Regions from separate parts of the Streptomyces rectiviolaceus genome, predicted to be linked through region 2. Evidence: predicted binding sites of a transcription regulator. Region 2 holds the regulator's gene; the other holds the start of a gene.
What was found. Region 2 encodes HspR, which represses chaperone genes until heat shock. Its sites were predicted from a motif close to TTGAGNNNNNNNNNCTCAA; they were not measured.
Positions count from the first base shown of each region.

Region 1: the regulator HspR is predicted to act here: its motif matches at 12,881-12,899, upstream of lon (endopeptidase La).

Region 1 is NZ_BAAAUG010000207.1:4,355-19,977, reverse strand. Features, by position in the region: gene ABD378_RS40945 (hypothetical protein) at 1-151, shown strand, start outside; gene ABD378_RS40940 (C40 family peptidase) at 322-1,479, shown strand; gene ABD378_RS40935 (styrene monooxygenase/indole monooxygenase family protein) at 1,714-2,964, opposite strand; gene ABD378_RS40930 (GTP-binding protein) at 3,022-3,651, opposite strand; gene ABD378_RS40925 (DUF742 domain-containing protein) at 3,632-4,036, opposite strand; gene ABD378_RS40920 (roadblock/LC7 domain-containing protein) at 4,033-4,584, opposite strand; gene ABD378_RS40915 (sensor histidine kinase) at 4,593-7,472, opposite strand; gene ABD378_RS40910 (protein phosphatase 2C domain-containing protein) at 7,829-8,674, shown strand; gene ABD378_RS40905 (MarR family winged helix-turn-helix transcriptional regulator) at 8,759-9,247, opposite strand; gene ABD378_RS40900 (lysozyme) at 9,527-10,369, shown strand; gene lon (endopeptidase La) at 10,441-12,858, opposite strand; gene ABD378_RS40890 (hypothetical protein) at 13,070-14,410, shown strand; gene ABD378_RS40885 (hypothetical protein) at 14,407-15,138, shown strand; gene ABD378_RS40880 (ATP-binding cassette domain-containing protein) at 15,135-15,623, shown strand, end outside.
Region 2 is NZ_BAAAUG010000026.1:19,885-35,507, forward strand. Features, by position in the region: gene ABD378_RS09125 (polyamine aminopropyltransferase) at 1-1,277, opposite strand, end outside; gene ABD378_RS09130 (DUF2617 family protein) at 1,421-1,939, opposite strand; gene ABD378_RS09135 (hypothetical protein) at 2,253-2,507, opposite strand; gene ABD378_RS09140 (pyridoxal phosphate-dependent aminotransferase) at 2,653-3,861, shown strand; gene ABD378_RS09145 (YbjN domain-containing protein) at 3,931-4,470, opposite strand; gene clpB (ATP-dependent chaperone ClpB) at 4,554-7,151, opposite strand; gene ABD378_RS09155 (pyridoxamine 5'-phosphate oxidase family protein) at 7,298-7,732, shown strand; gene ABD378_RS09160 (hypothetical protein) at 7,844-8,221, opposite strand; gene ABD378_RS09165 (helix-turn-helix transcriptional regulator) at 8,526-9,515, shown strand; gene ABD378_RS09170 (hypothetical protein) at 9,549-10,085, opposite strand; gene ABD378_RS09175 (heat shock protein transcriptional repressor HspR) at 10,170-10,619, opposite strand; gene dnaJ (molecular chaperone DnaJ) at 10,621-11,832, opposite strand; gene grpE (nucleotide exchange factor GrpE) at 11,874-12,602, opposite strand; gene dnaK (molecular chaperone DnaK) at 12,599-14,470, opposite strand; gene ABD378_RS09195 ((Fe-S)-binding protein) at 14,827-15,623, shown strand, end outside.

The DNA of each region.
Region 1 (15,623 bases), on a different contig from region 2:
CCCGCCGACCGTGCTCGTGTACCGCCGGGTGGCCAAGGCGGGCAAGCGGCTCGGCCTTCACCAGGGCTGGACGTACGAGTACGACCCCGAGGGCGACAAGGCAGGGCCCGGCCTGAAGTGGCCGTGGTCAAAGCCGGGCGGGGCGGGCTGAGCGCCTCCGGGGCCTACGGGTTCCCGCCGGGGCAAGGGTGGCGCGCCGTGGGGCCCTGGACGAGTGAGCGCATTGCGCCAACCCGCGCACCTTCCGGAGGCGGGCCGCGCCGGGGCGGCTGATGCTCGCGGTGCGGGGCGGACGTGCCGCCGCGCACCGGAGGTGATGGCATGTCAGGCAGGCTGCTGCGGTGGGTCGGTACGGGCGCGGCGCTCGGGGCGTTGCTGGCGACGGCGTCTCCCGCGTACGCCGTGCCGGAGCCTTCGGGCCCCGGGGAGCGCCCGGTCTCCGAGCTCCTGACGGACCTTCAGGAGCTGTACCGGAAGGCCGAGGAGTCGACGGAGACGTACAACGCGACCCAGGAGAAGCTCAAGGACCAGCGCGCCGAGGTCACCCGCCTGAACGGCAGCCTGGCCCGCGCGAGGACCTCGGTCCGCGACAGCCGGGGCGCGGCGGCCCGCTTCGCGCGCCAGCAGTACCAGGGCAGGACGAACATCTCCCCCTACGTACACCTCCTCCTCGCCCGCAACCCCCAGCAGGCCGTCGACCAGGGCCATGTGCTCGGGCGGGCGGCGGCGGAGCGGGCCGCGACGGTGGAGCGGCTGGTCGGCGGGGAGCAGAAGGCGTCCGCGCTCGCGGCCAGGGCGAAGGGAGCCCTGGCGACCCAAGTCGCCCTGGCCGCCCGGGAGAAGGAGGCGCGGGACACGGTCAAGGGCCGGCTGAAGGAGGTCGAGGAACTCCTCGCGTCGCTGAGCACGGAGCAGCTGGAGGAGCTTGCGAGGGCGGAGGAGGAGGGGATGGCGGAGGCGCAGAAGAAGTTCCTGAAGTCAGGATCGCTGAGCGGCTCCCCGGGCTCGACGCCGACCCGACCGCCCTCCCGGCGGGGGGATTCCGCCCTGGACTACGCCGTACGCCAGATCGGCAAGCCGTACAAGTGGGGCGCGGAGGGCCCCAGGTCCTTCGACTGCTCGGGCCTCACTTCCCGGGCATGGGCCGCGGCGGGCAAGGAGATCCCCCGCACGTCACAGGAGCAGTGGGCGCAGCTGAAGCGGGTCTCGCTGCGGAAGCTGCGGCCGGGCGACCTGATCGTCTACTTCCCCAAGGCCACGCATGTGGCGATGTACCTGGGCGACGGCATGGTGATCCAGGCCCCGCGCCCCGGGACCCGGGTCAAGGTCTCCCCCATCGCCGCGAACCCCCTCCTTGGCGCGGTACGCCCGGACCCCTCGGCCAAGCCGATGAAGGACTACGTCCCGCCGAAGCTGCCCCGCGGGGCAATGAAGGGCGGCGACGCGGGCTACGGCAGAGCAGCCGCGCCCCGAACGTGACCACCGCCGGGGAGCGCCCGGGGCGGCCCCCGCACACCCGCAGCCGACAGCACACCCGAGGGGACGTGCCGGTATGTCCGCCCGGAGCACGGTTCGCAGGACTCCCCAGCCGAAGCACCCCGGCGGCCACCGGACGATAGCGAGGACGGACATACCGGCACGGCCCCGCCCCCACAGACAGACCGCGCCGCAGTCCCCACACACCCGCAGCCGACAGCACACCCGAGGGGACACTCAGCCCGTAAGCCCCGCGAGGTACGCGCCCGTCTTCTCCGGCTCGTAGAAGAAGTTCTCGAAGTCCGACGGGTCGTTGAAGCCGTTAGCGAAGCGGTCCGCCGCCGGCTGCAGTTGGCCCGCCGCGCCGATGAGGTTCAGGACGTGCTCCGGCGGCGGCGACAGCATCGCGTTCGTCCACTTGGTGACGTGCTGAGCCGTCTCCCAGTACCGGTCGAACGTGGTCTGCATCCACTCCGCGTCGAACGGCTTGTCGCCGTGCGAGAGGATCGAGTCGAGGTACGAAGCCGCGCACTTCGACGCCGAGTTGGACCCCTGCCCCGTGATCGGGTCGTTCGCCACGACCACGTCCGCGACGCCCAGGACGAGGCCGCCGCCCGGCAGCTGCCCGATCGGCTTGCGCACCGTCGGCGCGTAGCGCCCGGACAACGTGCCGCCCGCGTCCGTCAGTTCGACCTTCGTCGCCCGCGCGTACTCCCACGGCGTGAACTTCTCGAGGAGTTCGAGCGTCAGCGCCAGGTGTTCCGACGGGTCCTTGACGCCCTGGAAGACGTCGAGCGGACCGCCGGGCACGCCCTCCCAGAACAGGATGTCCGCACGCCCGGACGTCGTCAGCGTCGGCATGACGAAGAGCTCGCCCACGCCAGGCACCAGGTTGCACCGCACCGCGTCGAACTCGGGGTGCTCGGGCCGCGGACCCATCCCGTGGACGTACGCGACGGCCAGCGCACGCTGCGGGGTGTCGTAGGGGGAGCGAGCGGCGTCGCGCTCGAACATCGAGACCAGCTCGCCCTTGCCCGCGGAGACGAGCACCAGGTCGTACGTGCGGGAGAAGTAGTCGAGGTCCGAGACCGCCGCGCCGTGGATGACCAGCTGGCCGCCCCGCTGCGCGAACGTCTCCATCCAGCCCGCCATCTTCACGCGCTGGTCGACGGACTGGGCGAAGCCGTCGAGCTTGCCGACCCAGTCGATGACGCGGGAGCCCTCGTTTGAATCAGACACAGTAGGTCCTGCGACTGAGACGCCGAGGCCCTCGATCTTGGGGGCCTGGGACTCCCAGAAGTTCACCTGGAGGTCCCGCTCGTGCTGCAGCGCCGTGTGGAACATGCACTGCGTGGACATCACACGGCCGGACCGGACCTCGTCCGCCGTGCGGTTGGACATCAGGGTGACCTCGTACCCCTGCGACTGGAGTCCGAGAGCGATCTGGAGCCCGGCCTGACCGGCTCCGACGACGAGTATCTTCCGCATGGCGGCTGCTTCTCCTACGAGGTACTGAAAACTGAAGAGTTGGAAGAGTGGGAAGAGTTATTCGGGGGTTGCTGCCAGGGCGTGGCCGACCAGCGAGAGCAGTGACTCGATCACCGAGATCCGCTGCCTCGCGTCCATGATCAGCACCGGTATGTGCGGCGGGATCGTCAGCGCCTCACGGACGTCCGCGGGCGCGAACTCCTCGGTGCCGTCGAAGTGGTTGACGGCCACGATGTACGGCAGACCGCAGCTCTCGAAGTAGTCGAGCGCGGGGAAGCAGTCGGAGAGCCTGCGGGTGTCGGCCAGGACCACGGCGCCGATCGCGCCGCGCACCAGGTCGTCCCACATGAACCAGAAGCGCTGCTGCCCCGGCGTACCGAAGAGGTAGAGCACGAGGTCGTCGTCGAGCGTGATCCGGCCGAAGTCCATGGCGACCGTGGTCGTGGTCTTGTCCGGGGTCGACGTGAGGTCGTCCGTGTCCTCGCTCGCCTGCGTCATCAGCGCCTCCGTCTGGAGGGGCGTGATCTCGGAGACCGCGGTGACCAGCGTCGTCTTGCCGACGCCGAAGCCGCCCGCCACCACGATCTTCGTCGCTATCGGGGCCCGGGTGCGGTCCGTCTGCCAGGCTTGGAGGTTCTCGTCCGGGTCGGGGCCCGGGTGGCGGAGGTCAGAGACGGCGGAGTCCACTCAGCACCCTTTCCAGCAGTGCGCGGTCCGGCTGTCCCGGGCCGTGGCCCGTTCCGTACACGCGGATCTTTCCCTGGTCTGCGAGGTCGCTCAGCAGGACGCGGACCACGCCGAGCGGCATCTTCAGAAGCGCGGCGATCTCCGCGACCGTACGCATACGGCGGCAGATCTCGACGATGGCCCGCATCTCCGGCATGACACGGGCGATGGCGTCGCCCTGCGGCAGTTCGAGGCGCTCCTCGGGGGCTTCGAGGGCAGCGACGAACGTCTCGACGAGCAGGACGTGGCCGAAGCGGGTGCGGCCGCCGGTGAGCGAGTACGGGCGCACTCGGGCGGGTTTGCGGTCGCCGCCCCGCTGGGGAAGCTTGCCGGGCTTACTGCTCATCGGACGCTCTCCATCGACTGGCGCAGCTCACTGCGGAGTTCGGGGGTGAGGACATGCCCGGCGCGGCCGACGAAGAGCGCCATGTGGTACGCGACGACGCTCATGTCGCAGTCCGGGGTGGCGTGCACGCCGAGCAGCGAGCCGTCGCTGATCGACATCACGAAGAGGCTGCCCTCCTCCATGGCGACGACGGTCTGCTTGACCGTTCCCGCGTCCATCAGCTTGGCGGCGCCGATGCAGAGGGAACCGAGTCCGGACACGATGGTGGCGAGGTCCGCGCTGGAGCCTTTGGGGCCCGAACTGTTGTCGACCGCCTGCTCGTTGTTGCGTGCGGGGTCGGAGGAGAGCAGGAGCAGTCCGTCGGAGGAGACCACCGCGACCGAAAGCAGCCCTGGCACCTCCTCGACGAGATTCGTAAGGAGCCAGTGCAGGTTGCGTGCTTCGCTGCTCAGTCCGAACGCGGCCCCGGATTTACTGCCGGTGGAAGTGCTGCCGGTGGAAGTGCTGCCAGTGGAAGTGCTGCCGGTGGAAGAACTGGGCGAGCGCATGGGCGCAGTCAACTACTTGCCTCCTCGACTGTGTCCCCCATGTTGTTTCTGGTCTCTTCGGTGTCTTCGGTCTCTTCGGTCTCTTCGTTACGTTCGGTCAGCTCGGCCTCTACGTCACGACGGCCGCTGATGGCTCCCTGATGGAAGCCCCCGAGCCGCTTGCGCAGCGCTTCGGCGTCGACGGAGCCGCTGCGCGCCTTGGGCACGGTGGGCTCGGGCGCGGTGATCTTGGGCGTGCGCTTGGGGAGGCCCTTGTCGGTGACGCGCTCCCACTTGGGGGCGGGGTCGGGCGCGGGGGCGGGCTCGGCGGCGGGTTCGGGCTCCGGGGCCTCCGCTGCCGGGGCCTCCTGGGCCTCGGGGGCCTCGCTCTCCGGGGCAGACGGAGGGGCAAGCTCCATGGTCGTCTCGGGCGAAGCCTCGGGTTCAGCGCCACCCTCCGGCTCCGGCTCCGGCTCCGCTTCGACCTCCGCTTCCCGCACCGCATTCTCCGCGGCCGCGATCAGCGGATCCTCGGCCGCATCCCCCGCGGCGGCGGCGGAAACCGCCGAGCGCCCCGGCAGCACATTGGAGTTGGCCTCGGCCTCCGAGCCCGGAAGGTGCAGGGCGGGCGCCCCGCCGGCAACAGGCACACCGACCGGCGGCGCACCCACCGCGGGTGCCGCGGCGAGGATCGACTTCGGCAGGACCACGACCGCCGCGATACCGCCCTGCTTCTGCTCGCGCAGCCGCACCCGCGCGCCGTGCCGCGCGGCGAGCCGGGCCACGACATAGAGGCCGAGCCCGAGCCCGTCCCCGCTCTCCTGGTCGTACGCGTCGTCCGGACGGAACTCCGCCAGGCGGGAGTTGAGCTCGTCCATGCGGTCCGATGTGACCCCTATGCCCTCGTCCTGCACGGAGAGCATGACCTCGCCGCTCTCCAGGAGCCAGCCGGAGACCTCGACGGAGGCGTCCGGCGGCGAGAACGAGGTCGCGTTCTCCAGGAGCTCGGCGACCAGGTGGCTGATGTCGTCCGCGGCGAAGCCCGCGACGTGCGCGTGCGGCGGCAGCGTGGCGATGCGCACCCGCTCGTACCGCTCGATCTCACTGACGGCGGCGCGTACGACGTCGACGAGCGGGACCGGGCCCGGGTGCTGATGCCCGTGCTCGGCGCCGGCGAGTACGAGCAGGTTCTCGCTGTGGCGGCGCATGACCGTGGCGAAGTGGTCGAGCTTGAAGAGCGTGGCGAGACGGTCGGGGTCCTGCTCGCGGTCCTCGAGGTTCTCGATGACGGCGAGCTGCCGCTCGACCAGGCCGAGGGTGCGCAGGGCCAGATTGACGAACGTGCCGTGGATGGACTGCCGCACCCGCTCCAGGTGGGCGGAGGCCTCGGTCAGTTCGGCGCGCAGCGTCTCGCGCTCGTCGGCCATGGACTTGCGCTGGCCGATGAGGTGCTTGCGGTCCGCTTCGAGGGTGGTCAGGCGCTCGGTGAGGGCGGCCGCGTGCTCGTGCAGCGCGTTGACGGACCGTACGACCTGGGCGAACTCGTCGTCGCGGCCCGTGAAGCGGATCGGCTCCTGGGGCGCGGGCTCGGTGGCCAGGCGGGCCGAGCCGATGCGCAGGACGGCGAGCGGACGGGTCAGGCTGCGGGCCATCGCCATGGAGACGCCGACCGCGACGAGCAGCGTGACGCCGATGAGCGCGATGCGGATCTCGAGGGCCGTCACGTCGTCGTCGCGCAGCTTGGCGAGGTCCTTGGTGCGCTGCACCGTGAGCGCGGACTCGGCGCCGCGCATCATCTCGATGCGGGCGGAGAGCGCGGTGTCGAGCTTCCTGCGGTCGTAGCCCCGCTCGGTGGTGGAGAGCGTGGGCTGGTCGGTGAGGCGGGAGAGGTACTTCTCGGCCGTCGTCACCTCGTGGCCCGTGACCGTCGAGTCGTACGTGGTGCGGGCGCCGTCCGTGGCCGCGTCCCGGAAGTCGGCGAGGGCGGCCTGTTCGCGGACGTGGGCCTGCTGTCCCGCGGCGCTGAGTCCGTCGCGCTGCTTGCTGCCGGCCGAGGACTCGTCGACCACCGTGGTGGGCAGGCCGGTGACGGGGTCGACGGTGGTGCTCGTCTCGGTGGAGCGCGGGACGGCGAGGGTGGCGAGGAGGAGGCCGCGGGCGCTCGCCGCCTGTTCGACGGCGTGGTCGAGGTCGGCGAGTGCGTAGGCGCCGGAGCCCGCGCCGGGCGGGGTCTGCTCGGCGAGTTCGCGGGTGAGGCCGTGCAGTTCGGTGATGACGTTCGAGTACGCCGTGTGGGCTTGGAGAGCAGTGCTCTTGCCGGTGAGCGCCGCTCTGCGTACGGCGCCGATGTCGGCGAGGTCCTTCCGCAGACCGGCCGGCGCGTCGGCCGTGCGCAGCTCCTCGATCTGGCGGTCGACGCGGGCGCTGCGGCTCTCGGAGAGCCCCTTGCCCTGCGGGCGGCCCGCCGCGATGAACGAGGTGACCTCGTCGCGCTCGTCGGCCAGTGAGTGACCGAGGGAGACCGCGTCCTGGGTGTGCTCGGCGAGGGTCACCAGGCTCTGGGCGTCGCTCAGTTGCCCGGATGCGGCGACGATGGCGGGCGCTCCGGCCCCGGCGATCGCGGCGGCCACGACGGCGACGGCGACGATCAGCCGATTGCGCACGCGCGCTGTGGGCCTGGAGTTGGCGGACTTCACCGGCTTCGAGGGGCCGCCGACGGGCTTCGAGCCGTCAGTGGCCTGCACGCCGGGGGCAGTGTGCTCTCCTGCCGCGTTCTCCCCCGCCGCGCTCTCTTCCGCTGTGTGCTCGGGCGAGCGCTCTGTAGGGGTGGTCGCGCCCGGCGCGGCCCCTTCAGGAGCCGTCTGCTTGCCCTTGCGCCCAGGCCGCATCTTCTGCACCGGTGCTCGCATTCTTGTTTTTCGTCTGCCCATGGGCCCGGGTGACGATCCGTCAACACACGCGCCCCCCGGTACGGCTCCTGACCCTTCCAGTGCCGATGGGTGGCAGTCGCGCATCACATGCCTGGCCACCCGAAGGAGTGAACATCGGCGGGGAGTTGGCGAGCAAGTCCCCGCCGGGGCCGAAAGTCTCGGCCACGGTGCGCCGGTTGGACGTCGACCGCAGGCTTTGGCAGGATGCGCCGCCACACGCCTCTGGAAGTGATCATTCCGACTGAAATCCGGCGCCTGACCTGCTGGTCCGGGCCAATCCCCGCCTTTTTGCGCCCTCCGGATGACCTTGTGAAGGCCTCGTGCAGACTGGCCGAATGCGTATCGAACTCGCCACCGAGCCCGGAGACCCCGCACGCCCCAACGAGGACTACGCCGCGGTCATGCTTCCCGCAGGCGGACAGGGCGGATCGCTGATCCTTCTCGACGGGGTGACTCCGCCCGCCGGAGACGACGGTTGTCTGCATTCCGTCCCTTGGTTCACGGCGCGACTCGGGGGCGCGCTGGGGGAACTGTCCGTTTCGCGACGGGATATGACGCTCTCCGAGATCCTCGCGGCGGCGATCGCGCGCACCGCGGATGCCCATGGTCAGACCTGTGACCTTTCTCACCCGCGCACTCCTCAGGCCACCGTGGTTCTGGTGCGTTGGGACGACGACCGGGTCGAGCACCTGGTCCTGTCCGACTCCGCGCTCCTGGTGGAGGGACCGGACGGCCAGGTCACGCCGGTGCTCGACGAGCGCCTCGCGGAACTGCCGCCGAGGATCCGCGAGATGCGCGACGGGGTCCGCGCGCTGCCGCGCGGCTCGGCCGAACGCGAGGTCGCGGGCCGCGCGTACGGAGCGGCTGTCGAGGCCCTGCGGAACGCGGATGACGGCTTCTTCACCGCCGCCGCCGATCCCTCGGCGGCGGCACGGGCGGCGGCCGGCACGTGGCCGCGCGCCGAGGTGACGGCGGTGGCGGCCCTGACGGACGGGGTCGGCCGCTGGGTCGAGACGTTCCGTGCGGGCGACTGGGCGGAGTGCTTCGCGCTGCTGCGCAAGGACGGTCCACAGCGTCTGGTGGACCGGGTGCGGGAGTTGGAGCGGGCGGACCCGGAGGGGTCGGCGTTCCCTCGGGGGAAGCGGCATGACGACGCGGCTGTCGTTTACGCGGAGTTGTGACCGGGCTGGCCCCTGGGCCCGAAACGTCGTCCGCTGGTACGTCGTGGCTGGTCGCGCAGTTCCCCGCGCCCCTTCGCGCGCCCCTCAAGACTCCGCGGACGAGTTCAGCTGACGCAAGAGGCGGGCCAGTTCCGCCACCTCCAGCCGGTCCCACCCGGCCAGCTGCCGCACGTACCGCTCCCGCCGGGCGGCCCGCACCGTACGGAAGCGCGTCCCGCCCTCCTCCGTGAGGTGGACCAGCCAGGCACGCCCGTCGGCGGGGTCGGGTTCGCGGGCGACGAGCCCCAGCTCCTCCAGGGCCCGCAGCTGACGGCTCATCGTCGCCTTGCCGACGCCGATGTACGCGGCGAGATCCGTGGCCCGCTGCGGGCCCGAGTCGTCGAGGCAGACCAGGAGGCCGTACGCGGCGGGCTCCAGGTCGGGGTGGACCTGGCGCGCCATCTCCCCGGACGAGGCCCGTGCACGGCGCAGGAGCAGCGACAACTCCCGCTCCAGGGAGAGGAACTCACGGTCGACCCCCCTGTTCACGTCGACTCCGCCGTCGTTCTCGCCCTCGCGCACTTCAGCACCCATGGCACGCTTTCTTTCCGGATCAGACAAGTTTCCGCCCCGCACGGCGGCAGACATTGCGCGTCGGCCCATCGCCGCAGCTCGTCCAGTATTTCGCAACGTCCCGCGAGGCCACGCGGAGGACACCGCCGCAGGAGTAGACCAACGGCAGACACCGGGCCCCCTTCCCAGCCACAGGTCTACGTGCGTAGCGTCATGCATGACATGTTCACACCACAACATGTCGACAAGGTCCCCCCCTGAGCTCCATCGAGCTCAACCGAGGCCTACGGAGGCACGCCCATGCCCGTGCACAGACCCGGAACGCCCCGCCGCTCCCGCTGGTCGGCGGCCGGAATCCTGCTCTCAGTCCTCTCCGCCCTCTCCCTCCTGATCACCCTGCCCGGCGCCGCACAGGCCGCCGGCGGCGATGACACCCCGGCCCGCGGTTCGGCCCGTATGGGCCAGGGCGTCATCGAGCACGACGGGCAGGGCAGTCTGCCGCCCGGCGGCGACGCCGTACAGACCGAAGGCGTCGACGTCAGCAGCCACCAGGGCAACGTCGCCTGGGCGACCCTCTGGAACAGCGGCGTGAAGTGGTCCTACGTGAAGGCGACCGAGGGGACTTACTACAAGAACCCCTACTTCGCCCAGCAGTACAACGGTTCGTACAACGTGGGCATGATCCGCGGCGCCTACCACTTCGCGACGCCCGACACCACGAGCGGCGCCACCCAGGCCAACTACTTCGTGGACAACGGCGGCGGCTGGTCGCGGGACGGCAGGACGCTGCCGGGCGCGCTTGACATCGAGTGGAATCCGTACGGGGCGGCCTGCTTCGGCAAGTCCCAGTCGGCGATGGTCACCTGGATCCGTGACTTCCTGAACCAGTACAAGGCGCGCACCGGGCGCCACGCGGTGATCTACACCGCCACCAGCTGGTGGAAGCAGTGCACCGGCAACTACGGCGGCTTCGCCGTCAACAACCCGCTCTGGATCGCCCGTTACGCCAGCGCTCCGGGCGAGCTGCCCGCCGGGTGGGGCGTCCAGACCATGTGGCAGTACACCTCGACGGGCCCGACGGTCGGGGACCACAACAAGTTCAACGGCGCCCTTGACCGGGTCAAGGCGCTCGCCAACGGCTGAGCACGCACGCCGCACGCGAGGGCCCGGGACCCCGATCGGGGTCCCGGGCCCTCACTCACCGACCGCCTCCGTCACGCGGCGGCCGGAACCCTCACCTCGGCCTCGGTCAGGGCCAGTTCGAGCACCTGACGGACGTCCGTCACCGGGTGCACGTCCAGCTTCTCCAGGATCTCCGCCGGGACGTCGTCCAGGTCGGCCTCGTTCCGCTTCGGGATGATCACCGTGGTGATCCCGGCGCGGTGCGCGGCGAGCAGCTTCTGCTTGACGCCGCCGATCGGCAGGACGCGCCCGGTCAGCGAGACCTCACCGGTCATGGCCACATCCGTACGGACGAGACGGCCGCTGAGCAGCGACGCGAGGGCGGTCGTCATGGTGACGCCCGCGCTCGGCCCGTCCTTGGGGACCGCGCCCGCCGGGAAGTGGATGTGAACGCCGCGTTCCTTCAGGTCGGCCACGGGCAGCTCCAGTTCGGCGCCGCGCGAGCGCAGGAAGGAGAGCGCGATCTGCGCGGACTCCTTCATCACGTCGCCGAGCTGACCGGTGAGGGTCAGACCCGCGGCGCCGGTCTCCGGATCGGCGAGCGACGCCTCGACGAAGAGGACGTCACCACCCGCGCCGGTGACCGCGAGCCCGGTCGCCACACCCGGCACCGCCGTGCGCCGCTCGGCCGGGTCCTGCGCCGACTCGGGCACGTGGTGCGGCCGCCCGATGAGCGCCCGCAGATCTGTGTCCGACACGGTGAACGGCAGCTCCTGCTCGCCCAGTTCGTGCTGCGCCGCGACCTTGCGGAGCAGCCGCGCGACGGCCCGCTCCAGGTTCCGTACGCCCGCTTCCCGGGTGTACTCCCCCGCGAGCTTGCGCAACGCGGTCTCGTCCAGGGCCACTTCGTCCGTCTGCAGACCGGCCCGCTCCAGCTGGCGCGGGAGCAGGTGGTCGCGGGCGATGACGACCTTCTCGTCCTCGGTGTACCCGTCGAGCCTGACCAGCTCCATGCGGTCGAGCAGCGCCTCGGGGATGGCTTCGATGACGTTCGCCGTCGCCAGGAAGACGACGTCGCTCAGGTCGAGCTCGACCTCCAGGTAGTGGTCGCGGAAGGTGTGGTTCTGCGCCGGGTCGAGGACTTCGAGGAGGGCGGCGGCCGGGTCGCCCCGGAAGTCGGATCCCACCTTGTCGATCTCGTCGAGGAGCACCACCGGGTTCATGGACCCGGCCTCCTTGATGGCCCGCACGATGCGTCCGGGCAGCGCGCCCACGTACGTACGACGGTGTCCGCGGATCTCCGCCTCGTCGCGTACGCCGCCGAGCGCGACCCGCACGAACTTGCGCCCCATCGCGTGCGCGACGGACTCGCCGAGCGAGGTCTTGCCGACGCCGGGCGGACCGACGAGGGCGAGCACGGCGCCGCCGCGACGGCCTCCGACGACCCCGAGGCCGCGGTCGGCGCGCCGCTTGCGCACCGCGAGGTACTCGGTGATGCGCTCCTTCACGTCCTGCAGACCCGAGTGCTCGGCGTCGAGGACGTTCTGGGCGCCCTTGATGTCGTACTCGTCCTCGGTCCGTTCGTTCCAGGGGAGTTCGAGGACGGTGTCCAGCCAGGTCCTGATCCAGGAGCCCTCGGGCGACTGGTCGCTGGAACGCTCCAGCTTGTCGACTTCCTTGAGCGCGGCCTCGCGTACGTTCTCGGGGAGGTCGGCGGCCTCGACACGGGTGCGGTAGTCGTCGGACTCGTCCTCGCCGCCGTCCTGGCCGTTGAGCTCGCGCAGTTCCTTGCGCACGGCGTCGAGCTGGCGCCGCAGCAGGAACTCGCGCTGCTGCTTGTCGACGCCTTCCTGCACGTCCTTGGCGATGGACTCGGCGACGTCCTGCTCGGCGAGGTGCTCGCGCAGCTGCTCGGTGGCGAGCTTCAGGCGGGCGGCCGGGTCGTCGGTCTCCAGGAGCTCGATTTTCTGCTGGGTGGAGAGGAAGGGTGAGTAACCGGAGTTGTCGGCGAGGGCGGAGACGTCCTCGATCGCCTGGACACGGTCCACGACCTGCCAGGCCCCGCGCTTCTTCAGCCAGCTGGTGGCGAGCGCCTTGTACTCCTTGACCAGCTCGGCGACGGCTCCGGGCAGGGGATCGGGCACGGTCTCGTCGACCTGCAGCCCTTCCACCCAGAGCGCGGCACCCGGCCCGGTCGTCCCGGCACCGATCCGCACACGGCCACGGCCGCGGATGAGGGCGCCGGGGTCTCCGTCGGAGAGACGGCCGACCTGCTCGACGGTGCCGAGGACGCCGGTCGCGGCGTACGTCCCGTCGATGCGCGGAACAAGAAGGACCTGCGGCTTGCTGCTCCCACTGGAGCGTGCGGCCGCCTGGGCGGCCTCCACCGCGGCGCGTACCTCGGTGTCGGACAGGTCGAACGGAACCACCATGCCGGGCAGGACAACCTCGTCGTCGAGCGGCAGCACGGGCAGCGTGAGTGGTGTGGACGCTGTGGACTCAGAAGCCATGATCTCCCCTTCGGCATTCAAGTTGAGCTATGTGGACTCAATGCTCGTGAGTCCATGAATGTTCCCCAGGGATGTTCGCTGTGAGCGATCACTTCGGAACGGATGGTGGACGCAGAGGCGCGCACCGTTCGAGGTGGCGCACCCCTGGCCGCCCGTGGCGGTTGCCCCATGGCGCCGCGGGGCCGCGCCGCACGCCGTTCTACTCGACGTGATGAAACCGACCGCCCACGCCGCACCCCTGCGCGCACGGATGCGGCACGGCGCCGGGCCCTGGGCCGCATCGGCCCTCTGCGCCTCCCTGCTGGCCATCACCCTCACCTCCTGGGGCCGCGCGAGCCTCGCCGCCGCGGACCCGCTGCCGCGGCGAGGGGACTGGGTGGCCATGGGCGCCCGGATCAGTGACTGCGTCCATCTGGTCGGGGTCCCGATCGCGTCCGCCGCCGCCTGCCTGCAAGGGAGCCTCCACGCGCGCAGCGGCACCCGGTGGCTCGGCCAGTCGGCGGCCCGGTCCCGCCTCGCCCGCACACTCCTGGACACCGCCCCCGCCGTGCTGTGGCCACTGGCCGGCTATGCGACGGCCGCCACGGTGCTGTACGTCCACACCGCCCTGTACACCCCCCGAGGCGCACCGTCCTTCGCCCCGCTCGCCCACGACCTGGCGCGGCTCGCGGCCTACGCCTGCCTGGCGTACGGGCTCGGGCGGTTGCTGCCCCACCGCTTCGGCGTGCCTCTGGCGGCGGTCGGCGCGGCGTTCGCGGAAACCTTCGTCGTGGACCAGGGCCTGTGGATCAACTTCACCGACGGCGTGTACGTCGGCCCCGCCATCCCCCAGTACGCCGCGTGGCGTTTCACCGAAGCGACCGGGCGGCTGCTGCTCCTGGCCGCGCTCTTCGCCGCCGTGGCCGCACTGGCCGTACTCGTCGACGCCCGGCGATGGCGGTGGGCGTCGGCCCTCGCCCCAGTGATCGCGGCAGGCGTGGTCTGGGCGGGGGCAGCGGCGCCGGTGTACCGCTCGGACCACGACCCGCGGGCAGCCTTCCCCGTGCACTGCTCCGGGCACAAGCCAGTCATGTGCTGGTCGGGAGACGGCGACCGGCCGCCCGCTCAACTCACCGCTGTCGCACGGCATCTGGATGGCCGTCTCAGGGGCGTCGAAAACGCGCCGACGCACTACGCAGACGTCACAGAAGTCACGTCCGATGATGAATCCGGGTACGCGCCCCACGAGAGCGAGCCCGGCCATACGGCCATGGTCTCTCTGTACCCCGACCGGGAGTCGACGTTCCGCGACACCGTCGACGCCCTCGTCGGCCGGCGCACCGACGACACCGCCACCCCATCCCATCGACCGGCCGACGCACTCGCCCAGTGGCTCCTCCCGCCCGACCTGCGCGCTCCGGCGTACAGACGCGACGTACGCCGCATCGACTCCCTCTCCGCCGCGGCGCGCACGGCATGGCTCGGCCACTGCCTCGACGTCGCCGACCATGGCGGCCCGCTTCCTCCGCTTCCCCTGCTTCCCCCGTCGAGCACGAAGGCGACAGAGCCATGACCGACCGCACACTCCCGGGCCGCGCCGGACCCCACCCGCCGCCGGGTCAGCCGCCGCCCGCCACAGCCGCCCGACGGCTCGAACCGCCGCCCTGGCTCGGTGTGACGCAAGGCCTGCGGCTGCCCTGGCTCGTGGCCATCGTCGCCGTATGTGCCGTGGGCGTGGTCCTCGCCGACCTGGAGGGCTCCGCCAGGCCGCGGCTGCTGCTCCTGCTCGCCGCCCCGCTCCTGCCCATGCTCTGTGTCGCGGGCAGCTACAGCGGCAAGGCCGACCCTTTCGCGGAGGTGACCAGGACCACCCCGGCAGGCGGCCTGCGCATCCTGCTCATGCGGACCTGCCAGGTCCTGACGCTGTGCGTGCCGTTGCTGACCGTCGCGGCCGCGCTGATGCCGAGGGGAGGGCTTCCGCTCCACACCTCCGTGGGATGGCTGCTGCCCTGCCTGACGCTGACCCTGGCCACCTTGCTGCTCAGCTCCTACGTCGGCAGTTGGGCCGCCTCGCTCCTGACGAGTTGCGGCTGGCTGCTGGTCGTCGCCCTGCTGGCGAAGCCGTACGTCGAACACAAGGGCCGCGCCGACTGGCCCGACCGCATGGCGATGGCCCTGGGCCACGTGCAGCTCAAGTTCGTCGACCACTTGGTCACCATCGCCCTCGGCGCCGTCTCCGCCGTCCTCGCCGAACTCCTCGTCCTGCGCCGCCACGCCTTCAGCCGTCCGGAGTCACGATGATCAAGGCTGAGCGCGTCTGCGTGCGACACCGCCGCCGCGGCCTCGTCCTCGACGGCGTCGATCTGGAACTGGGGCCGGGCGTGCACGGCCTGCTCGGTCCCAACGGCGCCGGGAAGTCGACGCTCCTGCGCGTTCTCGCCACCGCCGCGGCGCCCACCGAAGGCGCCGTGACCCTTCTGGACAGAAGCCCGCGCATTCCCGCCCAACGCCTGGAGATCCGCCGCCGGCTCGGCTATCTCCCCCAGGAGTTCGGGGTGTTCCGCGGCTATACGGTGCGCGAGTTCCTCTCGTACGCCGCCTGGTTGCGGGAGGTTCCCGGCGGCCGGATCCGGGGCGCCGTGGAGGATGCCGTGCGGGCCGTCGGGCTGGACGGCCGCGTCGACGACAAGCTGCGCACCCTCTCCGGCGGGATGAAGCAGCGCGTCGGCATCGCCCAGGCGATCGTCAACTCACCCTCGCTGCTGCTCCTCGACGAACCGTCCGTC
Region 2 (15,623 bases):
GCGGCGACAGGACCCGCGTGCACGGAGAGGCGTCCGCCCACGGCCAGGGCCCGGCACGCCAAACCGTAGAACTCCTGGGAGTAGAGCTTGGTGCTCGCGGTGATGCCGGGGTCGGGCAGATCGGAGATCACCACGTCGTACGTACGAGGGGGCGAGCGCAGCCAGCGGAACGCGTCGGAGTGCACCACCCGCACCCGGGGGTCGCGGTACACCTGCTCGTTCAGCTCGCTCAGCGCCGGGTCGCGGCGCGCCAACCTCACCACTCCCGGGTCGAGTTCGACGACGTCCACCCGTCGCACCCCCGGGTGCCGCAGCACCTCGCGCGCCGCGAGGCCGTCGCCGCCGCCGAGGATCAGCACGCGCGCGTGCGGGCCGTTCATCGCGGGGGCGACGAGCGCCCGGTGGTAGCGGTGCTCGTCACGGCCGCTGACGCGCAGGCGCCCGTCGAGGTAGAGGTCGAGCGAGGCGTGCCTGCCGCCGGTGAGGACCACTTCCTGGACGTCGGTCTGCACGGCGACCCGTACGTCCTTGCCGTAGACCGCCCGTCGCGCCGCGGCCTCGAAGTCGCCGACGAGCACGGCGGCCGAGGCGAGCAGGCCGAGGACGGTGACGTTCACGACGACCAGTGCCCAGCGGCCCCGCACGCTCAAGTCGTGCCGGAACAGGCCGAAGACGAGCGCCCCGCCCGCGAGCGCGTTGATCGCGCCGGTGATCAGCGCCCCGGTCAGCTGGCCGAGCAGGGGGAGCAGGAGGAAGGGAAAGGCGAGGCCGCCCACGAGCGCGCCCACATAGTCCGCGGCGAACAGGTCCGACACGGCGCCGCTGGGGTCCTGCCGTCTGATCCGCTGGATGAGCACCATGAGCAGCGGCACTTCGGCGCCGATGAGCAGGCCGATGGCGAGCGAGAAGGCGACGAGCAGGTACCGCGAACCGCTCGCCCAGACCTCGCCACGGTCGCCGGTCCAGGCGAACGCCGCGTACAACGCCATCGCACTGAGCCCGCCGACCAGCGCGAGCGCCGCCTCGACCAGGGCGAATCCGGCCGCGGCCCGGCACCGCAGGTGCTTGGCGAGCAGGGAGCCGATGCCCATGGCGAAGACCATCACCGAGAGGACCACCGACGCCTGCGTGACCGAGTCACCGATCAAGTACGAGGCGAGGGCGACCAGTTCGAGTTCGTACACCAGACCGCAGGCCGCGCAGATGAAGACGCCCGCCAGGACGAGGAACCGCCCCGTCCGGGGCGTCACGGGTAAATGCGTTGACGGCTCGATCATCCTCGGAACGCTACGTCACCGAACCCTCACGTCCAGTCACCCACAAGGGTGCAACTGGCCGTCAGAGGTGTATATGGGGCGCGGCAAGGGGCACTTGGTCACGCCCTGGTCGCCCCTTGGTCAGAGCGCCGCGCGCCCCGCGGTCAGAGCGCTGCCGGCATTCGCACGCCCACGCGGGTGCGCGTCGCCACGAGTTGACCGTCCTGCGGGTAGGCGTGCCAGGTGCGCCACTGCACCGCGCCCTCGTGCCGCTGCGCCAGCATCGCCGTGAACGCGTGCGGACTGCCGGGGAAGACCCCGGCGAGGCCGTGCGGATGCTCGGCCACCAGAGCGAGCAGTTCCTGCGCGCGGCCCGCGAACTGGCCGTGCGAGAGGGTCTCGACGCGCGCCGCGAATTCGTACTCCCACTCGCCAAGGCGCTTGGAGACGCCGAGCGGAAGTGGCGTACTGCTGCCGGGGATGCAGGCGACGGTCTCGGAGCAGGTGCCCTGCTCCTCTTCGAGAAGCACCTGGTGTGATGCCCCCAGGAGTCTCAACTCCATTCGCGCGTCGGCGAGTTCGAGTTCGAGTGTGGCGAGCGCGGGCAGCGGCTCGCGCCCCAAGGTCCAGGCGAGGTCCGCGGCGCACGTGTCGGTATAGACAGTCTTCAGGGTCGTGAGCATGGGTCGGCTCCGCTAACGCGCAATGGAGGTGGTGCCGGCGCACCCGGTCGGACACCGGGAGGTCGGAATGCCGGCTCGTGCCCACGCGAACGAAACGGTCCGTTTGTCCGAGTCGTCCGTACGAGGGCGGTGCTGACGGTTAAGAGGGAATCATGGACTGCTGCACTGCCACAGCGTTTTTACCCAACTTCGGAGGGTTTCCATCCCCCGGGGGGTGCACAGTTCAACTGTTCAATCCCTCAACGACAAAGTGCCCGGCAGGAGTTGCCTCCCACCGGGCACTTCAACAGATGGACGGACCAGCTGCCCCGTGTCAGCTGCCTCCGCCACCGCCACAACCGCCACCGCCGCCGCACGAGGAGCTGCCGCCGCAGGACGAACCGCCGCCACAGGAGCTGCCACCGTGGTGGCCGCCGCTGTCGCCGCCACCGGCCCACCAGCTGCCGCCGGCGGAACCTGACGCACCGGCCGCCCCGGAGTGCGAGCGCCCACCACGTCCACGGCCACCCTTGACCGCGAGTGCGACGACGAGCACGACCGCACCGACAAACACGAAGACCAAGCTCATGACCTTCACGCCCCTTTCCGTTCCCCCGAAGCAGGCCCCCCGTGGGTCCGCGTTCTTTTTCCTGTTGTTCTTGTTGTGAAAGGGGAATGCCCCCGCGCATGCCGCCCCAAAGCAGAGTTGAGGAACTCCAGAGGTTCGGCGCAGGATGGCGGCCATGACCTCCACATCCGGGAGCGGGCGCCCGCTGCTCAACCGCCGCCTCGCCGAGTTCGGTACGACGATTTTCGCCGAGATGTCCGCGCTTGCCGTGAAAACGGGCGCCATCAACCTCGGCCAGGGCTTCCCCGACACGGACGGTCCCGAGGAGATCCGCGAGGCCGCGGTCCGCGCCCTGCGCGACGGCCGCGGCAACCAGTACCCGCCGGGCCCCGGCATCCCCGAGCTCCGCACGGCCGTCGCCGAGCACCAGCGGCGCCGGTACGGCCTCTCGTACGACCCCGACCGCGAGGTCCTGGTCACGGCGGGTGCGACCGAGGCCATCGCGGCCTCCCTGCTCGCCCTGGTCGAGCCCGGCGACGAGGTGATCGCCCTGGAGCCGTACTACGACTCGTACGCGGCCTCGATCGCCCTCGCCGGTGGCAAGCGCGTCCCCGTGACGCTGCGCCCGGACGCGGCCGAGGGGCGCTTCCGGCTCGACCTGGACGAACTGCGCGACGCGATCACGCCTCACACGCGGCTGCTGCTGCTCAACACCCCGCACAACCCGACCGGCACGGTCCTGACCCGCGCGGAGCTCGCCGAGATCGCGAGGCTCGCGGTCGAGCGCGATCTCCTGGTGGTCACGGACGAGGTCTACGAACACCTCGTCTTCGACGACGGCGACGGCACGGTGCACATCCCCCTCGCCTCCTTCCCCGGCATGCGCGAGCGCACGGTGACGATCGGCTCGGCCGGCAAGACGTTCTCGTACACCGGCTGGAAGGTCGGCTGGATCACCTCCTCGCCGGAGCTGGTGACGGCGGTCCGGTCGGCGAAGCAGTTCCTCACGTACGTGTCCGCGGGCCCGTTCCAGTACGCGATCGCGGAGGCCCTGGCCCTGCCGGACTCCTACTTCACGGCCTTCGCCGAGGGCATGCGCGCCAAGCGGGACCTGCTGAGCGAGGGCCTGACGGCGGCGGGCTTCGACGTCTACCGCCCGGCGGGCACGTACTTCATCACCACCGACATCCGCCGTCTGGGAGAGTCCGACGGCTTCGCCTTCTGCCGGGCCCTGCCCGAGCGCGTCGGCGTGGTCGCCATCCCGAACGCGGTCTTCTACGACCACCGGGAGGCCGGGGCCCCCTTCGTGCGCTTCGCGTTCTGCAAGAAGGACGAGGTCCTGGCGGAAGCCGTCTCACGGCTGAAGTCGCTGTAGCCCCGGACATGGCGAGAGCCCGGCCGTTCTGGCCGGGCTCTCGCTCTGAACGTGGACCAGGCGCGTTGCCTAGGCCTCGTCGTCGGGCTTCTCTTCACCCTCGGTGCCGTCGACCTCGGCCTCAAGGCCGAGCTGCTCGACGAGCCACTTGTCGAACTCGATCGCGGCCCGCACCCAGCTGACCGTGGACGACACGAAGTGCTCGAGGGAGACGCCGGTGCCGATCAGCATCTGCGCCTCGCCGATGAGGCGGACGGTGCCGTCGTCGTGGGTGTGCGTGTAGACCTTCGGCCACAGGGTGCGGCGGTTCCAGTCGTCGATCGCCTCGAGGAGCTGGGACTTCTCTTCGATGCCGTGCGCGCGGTCGTAGAACGTCCGCACCGAGAAGACCTGCTGGTCACCCTCGCCACGGAACATGAAGTACGTGCGGAACTCCTCCCACGGCGCCGCGAGGTCACCCTCTTCGTCGACGACGTGCTTGAGCTCCATCTGGTCCAGGAGCTGCTTGACCAGGTCCTGGTCGGGGACAACGGGGCCCGCCGGTCCATCGCCCTGCTGCGGTTCGGGCTGTCCCCCGAAATTCGGAATCGAGGACGGGTCGATGCTCACGTGCTTAGTCCCTTCGTACGGATTCCGCCATCCTGCCCCATGTCGGGCGGGGGCCCGCAACCCCCGCCCCCGATGTGACCGGGTTACGCCGCGTTTGCTGTCGCCGGACCGACGATCAGGCCATCCTCGAAGCGGTCCACGCGCACCGTGTCCCCGTCCTTCACCTCGCCCGAGAGGATCTCCTTGGCGAGCCGGTCGCCGATGGACGTCTGGATGAGGCGCCGCAGCGGCCGTGCGCCGTACGCCGGGTCGTTGCCCTCGTCCGCCAGCCACGCCAGCGCCTCCGGGGAGACCTCCAGCGTGAGCCGCCGCTCGGCGAGCCTCTTCGCGAGGCGGTCGATCTGCAGCTCGGCGATGTGCGCGAGCTCGTCCTTGCTGAGCGCGGAGAAGACGACGAGGTCGTCGAGCCGGTTCAGGAACTCCGGCTTGAAAGAGGCCCGTACGACCTCAAGGACCTGCTGCTTCTTCTCCTCCTCGGAGGTCAGCGGCTCGACGAGGTACTGGCTGCCGAGGTTGGAGGTCAGGACGAGGATGGTGTTGCGGAAGTCCACCGTTCGGCCCTGCCCGTCGGTGAGCCGCCCGTCGTCGAGCACCTGGAGCAGCACGTCGAAGACTTCCGGGTGCGCCTTCTCGACCTCGTCGAGCAGGACGACGCTGTACGGGCGCCTGCGTACCGCCTCGGTGAGCTGGCCGCCCTCCTCGTAGCCGACGTACCCGGGAGGGGCGCCGACCAGCCTGGCCACGCTGTGCTTCTCGCCGTACTCGCTCATGTCGATGCGGACCATGGCGCGCTCGTCGTCGAAGAGGAAGTCCGCGAGGGCCTTCGCCAGCTCGGTCTTGCCGACGCCGGTCGGCCCGAGGAAGAGGAAGGACCCGGTGGGGCGGTCGGGGTCGGCGATCCCGGCCCGCGTGCGGCGCACGGCGTCCGACACCGCCTGCACGGCCTCGGTCTGCCCGATGAGCCGCTTGCCGAGCTCCTCCTCCATGCGCAGAAGCTTGTGCGTCTCGCCCTCCAGGAGGCGCCCGGCGGGGATGCCGGTCCAGGCACCGACCACATCGGCGATGTCGTCGGGACCGACCTCCTCCTTGACCATGGTGTCCTTGGAGACCTCCTCCTCGGCCTCGGAAGCGACCTCCAGGTCGTGTTCGAGGGCGGGGATCTCGCCGTAGAGCAGCTTGCTCGCGGTGTCGAAGTCCCCGTCGCGCTGGGCGCGTTCGGCCTGACCGCGCAGCTCGTCGAGCCTCTCCTTCAGCTCACCGACGCGGTTGAGGGACTGCTTCTCCTTCTCCCAGCGGGCGTTGAGCCCGCGCAGCTCCTCCTCCTTGTCGGCGAGGTCGCGCCGCAGCCTTTCGAGGCGCTCCTTGCTCGCGGGGTCGGTCTCCTTGCTGAGGGCGAGCTCCTCCATCTTCAACCGGTCGACGGCGCGCTGGAGTTCGTCGATCTCCAGGGGAGAGGAATCGATCTCCATCCGCAGCCGGGAGGCAGCTTCGTCGACGAGGTCGATGGCCTTGTCGGGCAGGAAGCGCGAGGTGATGTATCGGTCGGAGAGCGTGGCGGCCGCGACGAGCGCGCTGTCGGCGATCTGGACCTTGTGGTGGGCCTCGTACCGCCCCTTGAGCCCGCGGAGGATGGCGATGGAGTCCTCGACGCTCGGCTCGTCGACGAGCACCTGCTGGAAGCGGCGCTCCAGGGCGGGATCCTTCTCGATCCGCTCCCGGTACTCGTCGAGGGTGGTCGCACCGACCATGCGCAGCTCGCCGCGGGCGAGCATGGGCTTGAGCATGTTGCCCGCGTCCATGGCGGAGTCGCCCCCCGCTCCCGCCCCCACGACGGTGTGCAGCTCGTCGATGAAGGTGACGATCTGCCCGTCGCTCTCCTTGATCTCGGAGAGGACGGTCTTGAGCCGCTCCTCGAACTCACCGCGGTACTTCGCGCCCGCGACCATGGCCCCCAGGTCGAGGGAGACGAGCCGCTTGTTCTTCAGCGACTCGGGGACGTCACCCTTCACGATGCGCTGCGCGAGCCCTTCGACGACGGCGGTCTTGCCGACGCCGGGTTCGCCGATGAGGACGGGGTTGTTCTTGGTGCGCCGGGAAAGCACCTGCACCACGCGCCGGATCTCCTGATCCCGCCCGATGACGGGATCGAGCTTGCCCTCCCTCGCGGCGGCGGTGAAGTCGGTCCCGAACTTCTCCAGGGCCTTGTACTGACCCTCCGGGTCCTGTGTGGTCACCCGGCGTCCTCCCCTTGCCTTCTCGAACGCGTCGAGCAGTTTCTTGGCCGTGGCCCCGTGCTTGCTCAGGACCTCCGCGGCAGGGCCGCCCTTGGCGGCGATGCCGATCAGCAGATGCTCTGTGGAGAGGTAATCATCGCCCAGCTCCTTCGCGCGCTGCGAGGCGTCGGCGATGACCGCGAGCAGGTCGCGGTTGGGCTGCGGCGGCGCGACGGTGGATCCCGTGACGCTGGGCAGGCTGCTCAGCGCCCGCTCGGCGTCGGCGCGGACGGCGGCCTGGTCGGCCTCGACCGCGGCGAGCAGGTCGGTGATGTTCTCGTTGTCCTGCCCCTCGAGCAGCGCGAGAAGCAGATGCGTCGGGGTCAGGTCGGGGTGCCCGTCCTTCACGGCCAGGCTGCTGGCCGCGTTGATCGCGTCCCGGCTCCTGTTGGTCAGCTCGGCGTCCACGTGAGTCGTCTCCTCCTTGCGTTCGTACGGCCTGGCGGTTCGAGTGGCCCGGCCCACCTGACTTAAACAGCGTACATAAAGTTGAGTCTATTCCACTCAAGGGAGGCGAGGGCAGGATGCGCGGGAGTGGCGGTTAGGTTCGCTCCATGGCCATGGACCCGCACCACCCGACCCCCGCATACCTCAGCTTCTGGCGCGAGCGGCATCTGTGCACGCTGACGACGCTGCGCCCGGACGGCACCCCGCATGTCGTGCCGGTCGGCGTGACGTACGACCCGGAGGCGGGCGTGGCCCGCGTCCTCGCGAGCAAGTCGAGCGCGAAGGTGTCCCACGTCCTCGCGGCGACGGCCGTGGAGGGGCCAGGGGCACGCGTGGCGGTCTGCCAGGTCGACGGGCGGCGCTGGGCGACGCTGGAGGGGTACGCGTGCGTGCGTACGGAGGAGGCGGAGATCGCGGAGGGCGAGCGGCGCTACGAGGAGCGGTACCAGAGGGCTCCGAGGCCGAATCCGAACCGCGTGCTGATCGAGATCACGCTGACGCGGGCGATGGGCAGCAAGGCGGCGGCGGGCGTCAAGGCGTAGCACCCGGCGGATCTTTCGGCCCACACCACAGCGGCGCCACCGTGTTCAGGTCCACGGTGGCGCCGCTGCTGGGGGAAGCACCTGCGCGATGTACAACGACGGGGGATCGCGTCAGGCGCTGCGGGGGGTGGCTGTGATGGCTCTTGTAGTGCTCGCTGTGCTCGAACTCTGCTGTTCCTGCTGCTCGCCGGGCCGGCCGGGCTCACCGACCACCTGATGGTCCCGTCGGTCGAGATTGACGAAGACCATCCCGTACCGAATGGCACACCGCACGGGCTGGGGGGCGCCGCGCGGCTTGCGGAGGCACCGGTAGGCCCGGATCTCCTCCTCGTCGTCACGGGTGACGACCACCGGCTCACCGAGGAGCGTGACCATCAACGAGTCGCCTGCGTGGGGTATCGCGGTGGCGAGATCGATGAAGTGCCAACCGGAGCGGTAGGCGGTGGCCATTTCTCGGCGGAAGGTCCGATCGTCGGGCGGGGTGCTCATGCCTTCGCTCCCGCCGGACCGATGTTCCAGCCAAGGTCCGTGGACGGAGCTGAAACGGAACTCGTACTCGCTGGCTCGCTGTGCCACCCGAGATCCAGAGCCCCCATCGCACCCAAGGCCAGCCCTGCGGAGAAGGTGGTGACAAGCACCGAGCGAAGCATGCGCTTAAACATGGTCGGCTTCGTCCTCACTTGGTAGGTTCCTCTCCCCCGGCTCAACAAGACGATGTCTCAATCGAGCACGTCAAAGCCACAGGGTCGATGCATCATGTTCCTGCACGTTCAGGACCCTGGGGGGTGGAGATTTGCTTACAACAAGTGCGAAACCGACACATCCTCACCCCGCCGTCCCCCTTTGCGACGAGGGGTCGAGGCTGTACGCCAGCGCGCTCAGCAATGGACGCTTGGCGCGCGCGGAGGCCGAGAACGCTCCCTGCCTACTGGAATCCGCCCTGTTGCACCCGGATCCGGACGACGCGGACTGGCTGCGCCCGGTCTCTCCGTCCGCCGCACTCGCGCAGCGTCTCCACCCCATCGAGCAGGAAATCAGGGATCGCCGGCGACTCGCCGTTCAACTTGCCGATATTTTCGAGCCATTCATGGCCATCACGGCGCGTGAGGAACCGGCTACCCACGCGATCACCGTCCTGGAGGGCGAGGCCCGCATCAACGCGGCCATCGAGCGCGCCACGGCGGAGTGCCGTTTCGAGGTGCTCACCGTCCAGCCGGGAGGCGGTCGCAGCGAGAAGACGCTCAACGTGGCGCTGAAGCGCGGGCAGACCGTCCTCGACCGCGGCATCTCCATGCGCACCATCTATCAGCACACCATGCGGCACAGCCAGGGAACCCTCGCCTACGCGGCACGAATGTCCCAGGAGAACGTGGAGATACGGACCCTGGAGGAAGTGATCGACCGGATGATGATCTTCGATCGTGCCGTCGCGCTCATCCCCGCGCGTGCCGATCGCGACGTGGCCCTGGAGCTCCGCCACCCCGGCCTGGTCGACTATCTCGCCAAGGTCTTCGAGCAGCAATGGCGCTGGGCGACTCCGCTCCTCGACGAAGTGCCCTACCCTCCCTCGACCGATGGCATCACCGGCGTTCAACGCTCCATAGCCAAGCTGCTGGTGGAGGGCCACGTCGACGAGGCCATCGCGCGCCGCCTCGGCATGAACGTCCGCACCTGCCGAGCCCACATAGCCAAGATCGCGGCGGCCCTCGGCAGCGGCAGCCGGGCCCAACTCGGCTACCTCATCGCCCACTCGGAAATCCTCGACCAGACCCGACCGAGGTGAGTACTCGGTGACCGAGGTGAGTACGCGGTAAAGCTAGGCGGCGCCCTCGTCGCCGCCCCACTGCCGCAGCAGCGCCTCCCGCTCGGCCCCCCGAGGCGAGCCGCCCTCCCGGGCCCGGCCCCACTCCGCCATCGCCGCCAGCGTCGTGCGCAGGGTCGCCTCGCCCTCCGTCATGCGGGCCAGGAGCGTGAGGGACAGGTCGTACTCCGACTGGGAGTAGCCCGTGGCCGCTGCCACGTACGCCATCAGTTCCGTCGACTCCGGCTCCGACTCCGGCTCCGACTCCGCCCTCGCGATCCGCACCGTCATCGCCGGTGCGTCGTCCGAGCCGCCCAGGCCCACCGTCAGGGCCAGGTCCACCAGGACGCCCACCTGTCGCTTCAGCGACCTCACGGGGGCGTCCTCGACCGTCAGGGCGCGCACCTCGTCCCAGGGGTAGAACGCCGACTGCTTGTCGCCCAGGGCCACGATGCCCTCCGGGGTCAGTCGCACCCCCGCCGCGAGGCCCGACGGCTTCGCGCCCACGTACACATCGCCCTCGGCGATCCAGAACAGTCCCACCATGGCCATGGCGGCCCCCCAATTTTCCCCGGCGGAGCAGAAACGTCGGGGCCGGGAGGTTGCCCTCCCGGCCCCGACATGAGCGTACGAAATCTACTGCTCCGACGACCTCTTGGGACGCCACACCACCAGCGCGCTCGCCTGTTGCACGTCCTGGTAGGGGACGAGGTCACGGCGGTACGACGCGTGGACCGCCGCCTCGCGCTGCTGCATCGCCGCAGCCGCGCCCTCCACGGCGCTTGACAGCTCGACCACCCTCGCCTGCAGCGCCGCGACCTGGTTCTCCAGCTCGATGATGCGCTTGATGCCTGCGAGGTTGATGCCCTCTTCCTGCGACAACTGCTGCACCGTGCGCAGCAGTTCGATGTCGCGGGCCGAATAGCGCCGGCCACGGCCCGCCGTGCGGTCCGGTGAGACCAGGCCGAGGCGGTCGTACTGGCGCAGGGTCTGGGGGTGGAGTCCGCTCAGCTGGGCGGCCACCGAGATGACGTAGACCGGCGTCTCGTCGGTCAGTTGGTACGGATTTCGACGACGGCCGTCCATCTCATGCTCCCTTCGCGGCCTGGAACAGTTCTGCCCGCGGATCGTCGTCCGCAGTCGCCTTGCGGTAAGCCTCCAGGGCTTCCTTCGCCGTGTCGGAGAGGTCGGTCGGGACCGACACCTCCACCGTCACGAGCAGGTCGCCCCGCGAGCCGTCCTTGCGGACCGCGCCCTTGCCCCGCGCCCGCATCGTACGGCCGTTGGGGGTGCCCGGAGGCAGCTTCAGGGTGACCGGCGGGCCGCCCAGTGTGGGGACCTTCACCTCGCCGCCCAGGGCCGCCTCCGTGAACGTCACCGGCACCGTCACCGTCAGGTTGTCGCCCTTGCGGCCGAAGACCGGGTGGGTGTCGACGTGCACGACCACGTACAAGTCGCCCGCAGGACCGCCCCGTTCACCGGGGCCGCCCTTGCCGCGCAGGCGGATGCGCTGGCCGTCCGACACGCCCGCGGGAATGCGGACCTGCATCGTGCGCGACGACTTGGCCCGGCCCGAGCCCTTGCAGACCTCGCAGGGGTCCTGGGCGATGAGCCCACGGCCCTTGCAGTCCACGCACGGGTCCGTGAGGGAGAAACCGCCGCCGCCTCCCCGCGTGACCTGGCCCGTGCCGACGCAGGTCGGGCACACGCGCGGTGTGCCGTTCTTGTCGCCGGTGCCGGAACAGGCCTTGCAGGGAGCCTGGGAGGACATCCGCAGCGGGACCGTGGCCCCGTCCACCGCCTCCGTGAAGCTCAGCGTGACCTCGGACTCGATGTCCTGGCCCCGCCGGGGCTGCGTACGCGTGCCCGCGCCGCCCGCGCCCGTGCCGCCTCGGTTGAACAGGCCCCCGAAGACGTCACCCAGACCGCCCCCGAAGCCACCGCCGGCACCGGCGCCGCCCGCTCCACCGCCCGGGGCGCCGCCTCCGAAGAGGTCGCCCAGGTCGAAGTTGAACGAACCGCCGCCGCCCGCCGCTCCGGGACCGGCCCTGAAGCCGCCGTTGCCGAAGAGAGCACGCGCTTCGTCGTACTCCTTGCGCTTCTTGGGGTCCCCGAGGACGTCGTTCGCCTCGGAGATCTCCTTGAAGCGCTCTTCCGCCTTGACGTTGCCCTTGTTGGCGTCCGGGTGGTTCTCGCGGGCGAGCTTCCGGTACGCCTTCTTGATCTCGGCTTCGGTGGCGTCCTTGGGGACGCCGAGGACCTTGTAGTAGTCCTTCTCGATGAAGTCCTTGGTGCTCATCCCCGACGTCCCTCCTCTCGCTTCACAACAACTCCGTCATGTCAGCCCTCGTCCGGGCCACCGGTCTCCTTGTCCTCCGCCGCATCGGCGGGGGCCTCGGCGGATTCCTCGCCCTTGACTGTCTGCGCGCCCGGCTGCGGCTCGGCGACGGCCACCCGCGCGGGGCGGATGGTGCGCTCGCCGATGCGGTACCCCGGCTGCAGGATCGCGACGCACGTCGTCTCGGTGACGTCGGGTGCGTACGAGTGCATCAGGGCCTCGTGGATCGTCGGGTCGAAGGGCTCGCCCTCCTTGCCGAACTGCTGCAGGCCCATCTTGGCGACGACCGTCTCAAGGGCCTCCGCGACCGACTTGAACCCGCCGACCAGCTCGCCGTGTTCACGGGCGCGGCCGACGTCGTCGAGGGTCGGGAGAAGCTCGGACAGGAGGTTCGCCGCGGCGATCTCCTTGACCGTGACCTTGTCCCGCTCCACGCGGCGGCGGTAGTTCTGGTACTCCGCCTGCAGCCGCTGGAGGTCCGCCGTGCGCTCGCCGAGCGCCGTGCGCACCTGGTCGAGCTGCGCGATCAGACCCACGTCCTGAGCGGACTGTGCCGACTGGGCCGACTGAGCCGACTGGGCAGATGTCTTGCTTGCGTCCCCGGCCGGGGACGCCGGGCCCTCCTCGATGGAGGGCTCGGCGGCCTGCGGCGCCGCGTCATCAGGGGTGGCGCCGGAGGGGACGTCAGGCTGCTCGGTGCTGTCACCGAAGCCCGGAGTCTCCTCGGTCATGCGGCGCCGCCCTTCGTGTCACCGGGCTTCTCGTCGTCGACGATCTCTGCGTCGACCACGTCGTCTTCCTTGGACATGTTCGGGGCCTCGCCGCCCTCGGCACCGGGGGCAGCGCCCTCGGCACCCTGCGCGGCCTGAGCGTCCGCGTACATGGCCTGGCCCAGCTTCTGGGAGACGGCCGCGACCTTCTCGGTGGCCGTGCGGATCTCCGCCGTGTCCTCGCCCTTGAGCTTCTCCTTCAGCTCTTCGACGGCGGACTCGACCTCGGTCTTCACGTCACCGGGGACCTTGTCGGCGTTGTCCGCGAGGAACTTCTCCGTCTGGTAGACGAGCTGCTCGCCCTGGTTGCGGGACTCGGCGGCCTCGCGGCGCTTGTGGTCCTCGTCCGCGTACTGCTCGGCCTCCTGGCGCATGCGGTCGACCTCGTCCTTCGGCAGCGAGGAGCCGCCGGTGACGGTCATCTTCTGCTCCTTGCCGGTGCCGAGGTCCTTGGCCGTCACGTGCATGATGCCGTTGGCGTCGATGTCGAAGGCGACCTCGATCTGCGGGACACCGCGCGGGGCCGGCGGCAGGCCCGTGAGCTCGAACATTCCGAGCTTCTTGTTGTACGCCGCGATCTCGCGCTCGCCCTGGTAGACCTGGATCTGGACGGACGGCTGGTTGTCCTCGGCCGTCGTGAAGATCTCGGAACGCTTGGTCGGGATCGTGGTGTTGCGCTCGATGAGCTTGGTCATGATCCCTCCCTTGGTCTCGATGCCGAGGGACAGCGGGGTGACGTCGAGGAGCAGGACGTCCTTGACCTCGCCCTTGAGGACACCGGCCTGCAGGGCGGCGCCGATGGCGACGACCTCGTCCGGGTTCACGCCCTTGTTGGCGTCCTGGCCGCCGGTCAGCTCCTTGACGAGCTCCGCGACGGCGGGCATACGGGTCGAGCCACCGACGAGAACGACGTGGTCGATCTCGGAGAGCTGGATGCCCGCGTCCTTGATGACGTTGTGGAACGGCGTCTTGCAGCGCTCCAGGAGGTCGGACGTGAGCTGCTGGAACTGGGCGCGCGTGAGCTTCTCGTCCAGGTGCAGCGGGCCCTCGGCGGACGCCGTGATGTAGGGCAGGTTGATCGTGGTCTCCGTGGAGGAGGACAGCTCGATCTTGGCCTTCTCGGCCGCCTCGCGCAGGCGCTGGAGCGCCATCTTGTCCTTGCCCAGGTCCACGCCGTGGCCGTTGTTGAACTGCTTGACCAGGTAGTCGACGACGCGCTGGTCCCAGTCGTCACCACCGAGGTGGTTGTCGCCGTTCGTGGCCTTCACCTCGACGACGCCGTCGCCGATCTCCAGGAGGGACACGTCGAAGGTGCCGCCACCGAGGTCGAAGACGAGGATCGTCTGGTCGTCCTTGTCGAGGCCGTACGCCAGAGCGGCGGCCGTCGGCTCGTTGACGATGCGCAGGACGTTCAGGCCCGCGATCTCGCCGGCCTCCTTGGTGGCCTGACGCTCCGAGTCGTTGAAGTACGCCGGGACGGTGATGACCGCGTCGGCCACCTTCTCGCCCAGGTAGGACTCCGCGTCGCGCTTCAGCTTCTGCAGGATGAACGCCGAGATCTGCTGGGGGTTGAACCCCTTGTCGTCGATGTCCACCTTCCAGTCAGTGCCCATGTGGCGCTTGACCGAACGGATGGTCCTGTCGACGTTCGTGACCGCCTGGCGCTTGGCGACCTCGCCGACCAGCACCTCGCCGTTCTTCGCGAAGGCGACGACGGACGGCGTGGTCCTGGCGCCCTCGGCGTTGGTGATGACGGTGGGCTCGCCGCCTTCAAGAACGCTGACGACAGAGTTAGTCGTGCCCAGGTCGATGCCGACCGCACGTGCCATTTCGATTCCTCCAGATGTACTTCTTGAGTGGATCTGGCTCAAGAATGCATGAGCGCTTCGCTGGAGTCAACAGAGCTGAGTCGGGGGGGCTCAACTCTTATCCCGGGCTTACGCGCAACCCGGAGACCGCCAAAACGGGGCGCGGCACTCGACTGCCGGTCCGTCGTGGCTGGTCGCGCCGTTCCCCGCGCCCCTGCGGGGCGCTCCCCGGGGCGGCGACGCGGCAAGGCATGCCTGAGCGACGCAGATCACCGCCGGGCTGGCTACAGTGCGGCTGAGTAAGTGGGTAGTCTCAGACGGACTGCATAAGTTACCGCTTAGTAATAGTTCGCCTCGCAGGCCCGAGGAGCCCCCAAATGCAACTCGCCGCGATCATCGTGTCGCTGGTCCTAATCGCGGTCGGCGTCGCGCTGTTCGGCCGTGCCATCGTGCAGATCGTCCAGTACATGCGGCTCGGCCAGTCCGTCCCGGCAGGCACCCGCACCGATCAGCCCGTGCAGCGCACCGTCACGGTGGCCAAGGAGTTCCTCGGCCACACCCGCATGAACCGCTGGGGCGTCGTCGGCGTCGCGCACTGGTTCGTGGCGGTGGGCTTCTTCTCGCTGCTCCTGACCATCGTCAACGCCATCGGCCAGCTCTTCAAGGCCGACTGGATGCTGCCGATCATCGGCGAGTGGGCCCCGTACAACATGTTCGTCGAGTTCATCGGCACCATGACGGTGGTCGGCATCCTGACGCTGATCGTCATCCGGCAGCTGAGCAACCCCGACAAGCCGGGCCGCAAGTCCCGCTTCGCGGGCTCCAAGAAGGGCCAGGCGTACTTCGTCGAGGCCGTCATCCTCATCGTCGGCATCTGCATCTTCACGCTGCACGCCCTTGAGGGTGCCCAGCACCACGAGGACAGCTACGAGGCGTCGTTCTTCATCTCGTACCCGTTCGTCTCGTGGTTCGGCGGCATGGACCTCTCGACGCTGCAGAACCTCACGTACTTCTTCGCCATGGTCAAGATCGCGACGTCCTTCATCTGGATGATCACCGTCGCGCTCAACACCAACATGGGCGTCGCCTGGCACCGCTTCCTCGCCTTCCCGAACATCTGGTTCAAGCGCGACGCGGACGGCTCCACGACCCTCGGCGAGCTCCAGCCCATGAC